Regions from separate parts of the Buttiauxella sp. 3AFRM03 genome, predicted to be linked through region 1. Evidence: predicted binding sites of a transcription regulator. Region 1 holds the regulator's gene; the other holds the start of a gene.
The links. The regulator Fur, encoded in region 1, represses iron uptake genes when iron is present. The targets are predictions, from matches to a motif close to ATAATAATGAGAACNACTATCAA.
Positions count from the first base shown of each region.

Region 2: gpmA (2,3-diphosphoglycerate-dependent phosphoglycerate mutase) is a predicted target of Fur. The motif match lies at 1,480-1,502, and genes of this name have one in related genera.

Region 1 covers NZ_CP033076.1:1,605,280-1,608,702, forward strand. The annotation lists gene ybfE (LexA regulated protein) at 34-315, shown strand; gene fldA (flavodoxin FldA) at 468-998, shown strand; gene fur (ferric iron uptake transcriptional regulator) at 1,285-1,737, shown strand; gene chiQ (ChiQ/YbfN family lipoprotein) at 1,827-2,156, opposite strand; gene chiP (chitoporin) at 2,204-3,423, opposite strand, start outside.
Region 2 covers NZ_CP033076.1:4,595,478-4,598,900, forward strand. The annotation lists gene aroG (3-deoxy-7-phosphoheptulonate synthase AroG) at 1-641, shown strand, start outside; gene gpmA (2,3-diphosphoglycerate-dependent phosphoglycerate mutase) at 705-1,457, opposite strand; gene galM (galactose-1-epimerase) at 1,667-2,707, opposite strand; gene galK (galactokinase) at 2,701-3,423, opposite strand, start outside.

The DNA.
Region 1 (3,423 bases):
GTGCCACCTGAATTCCCTGTCAGTAGTCTAATCATGGCAAAAGAACAAACGGACCGTACTACATTAGATCTGTTCGCGGACGAGCGTCGCCCCGGGCGGCCAAAAACTAATCCGCTGACGCGTGATGAGCAACTGCGTATCAACAAACGCAACCAGCTCAAGCGCGATAAAGTACGCGGCCTGAAGCGAGTGGAACTGAAGCTCAATAACGATGCAGTAGATGCACTAAATCATCTGGCTGAAGCGCGCAATATCAGTCGTAGTGAGTTGATTGAAGAGATTCTACTCGCGCAACTGAAGCAGCATCTCAGTTAGTTGAAAGGCTATATGCCCGGAATACGATGTTGCAGTCTGTGCACAACAGGCTGATAGCAGTTTCCGCACCGCAATGTGTTCTGCTATGATTGCCCTATCTGTGGCCAATTAGCAGCCACCATACCATTAAGTATCAAGAGGTTATTTTACTCATGGCAATCGTAGGCATTTTTTTCGGCAGCGACACTGGTAACACCGAAAATATCGCGAAGATGATTCAAAAACAGCTCGGTAAAGACGTTGCTGAGGTGCATGACATTGCTAAGAGCAGCAAAGAAGACCTGGAAGGCTTCGATATTCTGCTTCTCGGCATTCCAACGTGGTATTACGGTGAAGCGCAATGCGACTGGGATGACTTCTTCCCGACTCTGGAAGAAGTTGATTTCAACGGCAAACTGGTCGCCCTGTTCGGCTGTGGTGACCAGGAAGACTATGCAGAATACTTCTGTGACGCATTGGGCACTATCCGTGACATCATTGAGCCACGCGGTGCTGCTATCGTCGGTCACTGGCCAACGGCGGGCTACCATTTTGAAGCCTCTAAAGGTCTGGCTGACGACGATCACTTTGTCGGTCTGGCTATCGATGAAGATCGTCAACCAGAACTGACTGCTGAACGCGTTCAGAAATGGGTCAAACAAGTTTCTGACGAGCTGAACCTGGCAGATATCATCAACGCCTGATTCTGGATGTGACGCAGCTTTTAAACGGGTTGCGTCACATTGATAGATTATTCCGATTAAAATAATCGCTACAAATTTTTAACTTTTCGGTTTGTCCCTGTACAATGACCCCCTGGCTAAATAGCTAACAAGGCAATTAAATCGCGACTCAGCCGCCATTTTTTAGCTTGATTATGAATAATACTTGCGGTTTCCATTTAGAATCTGCAGTTCTATAATGAGACGCATTCATCTTAACGCTCACCCTGAGTCCGAGCGATCCGTTAAGCAACAGGACAATTTCCGCATGACTGACAATAATACCGCATTGAAGAAGGCCGGCCTGAAAGTCACGCTTCCGCGATTAAAAATCCTTGAAGTGCTACAGGGTCCGGTGAACCATCATGTCAGTGCGGAAGACTTATACAAACGTCTGATTGATATGGGCGAAGAAATTGGTCTCGCCACAGTTTATCGTGTACTAAACCAGTTTGATGATGCAGGCATTGTCACTCGTCACAACTTCGAAGGCGGCAAATCCGTATTCGAGTTAACTCAACAACATCACCACGACCACCTGATTTGCCTGGACTGCGGCAAAGTTATTGAGTTCAGTGATGATTCAATTGAATCTCGTCAGCGTGAAATCGCATCACGCCATGGCATCCGTCTGACCAACCACAGCCTGTACCTTTACGGTCACTGCGCTGAAGGTGATTGCCGTACCGACGAGAATGCACACGAAATCAGCGAAAAGTAATCCGCATATCTGACATTCTGAACCAGATGTCAGGTATAAAAAAACCGGTGAGGAAGCTCACCGGTTTTTTTATTGCCTGAATTCACAGATTACTTGTTGTTCGCACGAATCTCTTGCCAGATTTTATCGCACTTGGCTTTTACCGCCTGGTCGTTACCAGTACGAGTGGCCTGAATACAGTTTTGATAATCCAGGGTGCGCACCGTTTCTTTCTTCGCAAATTCCTGGTGTTCCTTTTCCTGACCCAGCACGTTTAACACGCTCTGACAGGCCTGAATTTTATCAGGATTCCCTTCTGCGGTATTGATACAGGCGCTATAGGCTTGTTTCAGTTTTGTATCTTCCGGTGCCGTTTTAGAGGGTTGTGCGCAGGCGCTCAAACCTAAAGCCATGACCGTAACCAAAATGATTTTTTTCATGCTCGATATCCTTTATAAAACCGGGCGCTTTCACGCCCGGAATCGAATCAGAAGATGGTGAACGGTGCGATGACGATGAATTTCACGTCACGCTCATCCTGGAAGATGTTGCCGTAACCACCGCCCCAGCTTGGGATGTCGGAGTGGTTGTCGTATTGAGTGAAGTGCAGTTTGAACAGAGTGCCTTTCGCGCGCCCATCCTGAATGGTGTACAACGCATCAAGGCTGTACGCCGATTCTTTCAGGCGATTGTCAGCATCGTAGTAACCGTCAGTGGTTGGTTTAGAGCTTGGTTTTGCATCCCATGCGTAAACATACGAAGCACCTACAGCCCAACCAGCCAGATCCCAATTGCTCAGGTCATACATGGCACCCGCGAAGATGGCTTTTTCACCATTGGCGTTGAAGTCAGAACGGTTATCCCACCAGATATCCAGACGACCGTTTGACGATGCGTAAGTTGGGGTCATACGTTGCAGGAAGTAGCCCTGCTGGCCATCAGCCTTGACCATGGTACCTTCGAGCCGCAGGTCAACCTGGCCCACTTTGTAGCCGAATGTCAGAGCCTGCAACCATGCGGTGCCGTCATACAGATCGTTAACGCTGCCATCAGAGACTTTGTCACGCGAACCGTAGAACTGGTAGCTGGTAGACAATGGGCTGCCAGCTACATCAAATTTGTAGCTTGCTTTAGTGAAGTATTGGTCGATATACCCTTCTGCCTGACCGAATGCCGCTTCAAGAATCAGATCATTTTTGAAGTCATACTTCGCGCCCAGCGAGTGCAGATACTCAACTTTGGTGTTCTTATCGTTCTGATAGAACTTGTCCATCTCCAGGTGCCACGGAGCTTTATACTCATTGGTCCACATGTAGGAGAAGCTCAGAGCACCAGCATCGGCATAATCAAAGTTTGCCCCGGCTTCAGCGCCCTGGTAAGTACCAGGCATGAAGCTCCAGTGTGGCGCTAATAAAGATTGCCCTGTTGGCTGGATGTAACCCGCACGGGCCCAAACCGGGCCGTATTTGAATTTAGCTGCGGCTTTATAAAGGCTTATACCGCTCTTATCGCCGGAATAATCTTCATCGTAAGCTTTGTTTGAAGAGGAAAATGCGATTTCATTCGGGTGGCCGCTGTCGCCATTTTCTGCCATTTCGATAGCAGTAAAGGCGGCGATATCCAGACCAAACATGTCAGCAGCATAACCGGACTGGAAGTCCAGATTGGCGTTCCAGGTAGCGTGAGAAAGGTTAGTTTCATATTTAT
Region 2 (3,423 bases), 2.3 Mb from region 1:
TGCCAGCAGCGGGTGAGTTCTTAGATATGATTACTCCGCAGTATCTGGCGGACTTGATGAGCTGGGGGGCTATTGGCGCACGAACCACAGAATCTCAGGTTCACCGTGAACTGGCGTCGGGTCTGTCATGTCCGGTCGGCTTCAAAAATGGTACCGACGGCACGATGAAAGTGGCGATTGATGCTATTAATGCCGCTGGCGCGCCACACAGCTTCCTGTCTGTGACGAAATGGGGTCATTCTGCCATTGTGACGACCAGCGGAAATGGTGACTGCCATATCATTCTGCGCGGCGGTAAAGAGCCAAACTACAGCGCGGAGCACGTCGCTCAGGTTAAAGCGGATTTAGTGAAGGCAGGCCTGCCTGCACAGGTGATGATCGATTTCAGTCATGCCAACAGCAGCAAGCAGTTTAAGAAACAAATGGAAGTTGGCGCCGATGTTTGCCAGCAAATCGCTGGTGGCGATAAAGCCATCACCGGTGTGATGATTGAAAGTCACCTTATTGAAGGCAATCAGAACCTGGAAAGCGGTGAACCGTTGGTTTACGGCAAGAGCGTGACCGATGCTTGTATCGGCTGGGAAGATACTGAAGTTGTGTTGCGCCAGTTGGCTGATGCAGTGAAAACGCGTCGCGGCTAAGTCTTGACGCAGTAACAATAAAAAAGGCGTGGTTTTCACCACGCCTTTTTCACATCTAACGAATTACTTCGCTTTACCCTGGTTTGCTACCGCTGCGGCTTTTGCTGCGATCTCATCAGCATTGCCCAGATAGTAGCGCTTCAGCGGTTTGAAGTTCTCGTCAAACTCATACACCAACGGTACGCCAGTTGGGATATTCAGCTCAAGAATTTCGTCTTCGCCCAGGTTATCAAGGAATTTAACCAAGGCACGCAGGGAGTTACCGTGAGCGGCAACAATCACGCGTTCGCCGCTTTTCATGCGTGGCAGAATGGTTTCATTCCAGTAAGGGATTACGCGATCGATAGTTAATGCCAGGCTTTCAGTTACCGGCAGCTCTTTATCGGTCAGGCTTGCATAACGTGGGTCATGGCCTGGGAAGCGTTCGTCATCACGCGTCAATTCTGGAGGTGTTATCGCAAAGCCACGACGCCATTGTTTAACTTGCTCATCGCCGTATTTTTCTGCGGTTTCTGCTTTGTTCAGACCCTGCAGCGCCCCGTAATGACGCTCATTCAGCTTCCAGGATTTTTCAACTGGCAACCAGGCCTGGTCCAGTTCATCGAGGATGTTCCACAGAGTATGGATGGCACGTTTCAGCACAGAAGTGTAAGCAAAGTCGAAAGAGTAGCCTTCGTCTTTCAGCAACTTACCTGCTGCTTTCGCTTCAGTTTGACCTTTCTCAGACAGATCAACGTCATACCAACCGGTGAAGCGGTTTTCGTTGTTCCACTGGCTTTCACCGTGACGAACCAGAACCAGCTTAGTAACAGCCATAGTTTACTCCTTAATGAGCCTGTGATTAATGATAACGATTATCATTATATTGCCGCGAAGGGGCGAGCGGCAATGCTAAACGTTTAACATAGCGAAAAAGAGTGTGGAGTGTAAGTTGGATGTGAATAGTTGTTATATTTTTGTCGCTAAACGGCGGGAAATCCAGCGATTCGCAGAAGAATTGCCCTCCGTGGAGGAGGGCAAGGCACTTAGAGTGGAATGAACTCGTATTCCGTAATGCTTAAGTACTCTTCATGTGGCTGTAACCAGCAATCAGGTTGTGGCCATTCCGGATGATTAGGGCTGTCTGGCAGGAATTCGCTTTCCAGCGCCAGGCCCTGGTACGCATTGTACGTTCCTTGTTCCCTTGCCGGTGTACCGTCCAGATAATTCCCGCTGTAAAACTGCAATGCCGGTGCGGTGGTGTAGACCGTCATTTGCAGTTGATTGTCGCTCGACCAAAGGTGTGCTGCTGGCAGGCTGGCATCGCCCTGTGCTTGTAACAAGAACGCATGATCGTAGCCTTTAACCAGCACCTGGTCGTTATCAGACAGGAAATCATCAGCGATGGTTTTCACTGTGCGGAAATCAAAGCTGGTACCTGCCACATCTTTAAGCCCGGCCTGTGGAATACCGTTGCTATCGACTGGCAAGTAGCTATCGGCCAGCAGTTGCAGGCGATGTTGACGAATATCGTTCTGCTTACCGTCGAGATTAAAGTAGGCGTGATTGGTCAGGTTCACCGGGCATGCTTTGCTGGTTTTGGCGCGGAACTCAACAGTAATGCAGTTATCTTCGGTGAGAGCATAACGCGCGGTTGCACGTAATTCGCCAGGGAAGCCTTGATCGCCATCTTGTGAATCGAGGGTGTACAGCACTTCATGTTCGTTCTGGCGCACAATACGCCAGCGACGTTTGTCGAAGCCATCTGGCCCGCCATGTAGCTGATGTGCGCCCTGGTTTGCTGTCACGTTGATGGTGACGCCATCGCGCTCAAACTGGCTGTTGGCAATCCGGTTTGCGTAGCGCCCGACAGTTGCTCCCAGATAAGCTGACTGATTCAGATAATCTTCCGGTGTTTCGCAGCCAAGCAGCGTTTCGCGTACGCTTCCGTCTTTCATCGGCACACGACACGACAACAGGGTAGCGCCCCAGTCCATGACTGAGACAACTAACCCCGCGCTGTTGCGCAGGGTGGAGATGCGGAACGGTTGCCCATCCGGTGCAAGCTGTGGTGTTTCTTTTAGCATTGGCCCGCGCCCTCCGAAGGTTTGCAGACATAAAAGGTTTCTTTTATGCCGGTTTTGGCTTCGTACTGTTTGGCGACCGCTTGTTGTACTGCAGGAACCAAATCTTCCGGGATCAATGCAACGATACAACCACCGAAGCCGCCACCTGTCATACGCACGCCGCCTTTATCGCCAATTGTGGCTTTCACGATTTCAACTAACGTATCGATTTGTGGCACGGTGATTTCGAAATCATCGCGCATTGACGCATGAGACTCAGCCATCAGTTCGCCCATACGTTGCAAATCGCCTTTTGCCAGCGCATCGGCAGCTTCTACGGTACGAATATTTTCGGTGAGGACATGGCGCACACGCTTAGCGACAACCGGATCAAGTTCATGTGCCACAGCGTTGAATTTTGACAACTCAACATCACGCAGCGCTTTCTGAGTGAAGAAGCGTGCACCAGTTTCGCATTGCTGGCGACGGGTATTGTATTCGCTGCCCACCAGCGTGCGTTTGAAGTTACTGTTGATGATGACCACGGCCACGCCTTTTGGCATCGAAACCGCTTTGGTACCCAGCGTGCGGCAATCAATCAGCAACGCATGATCTTTTTTACCTAACGCAGAAATCAGCTGATCCATAATGCCGCAGTTACAGCCGACGAACTGGTTCTCTGCTTCCTGGCCATTTAAGGCAATTTGCGAGCCGTCCAGCGCCAGATGATAAAGCTT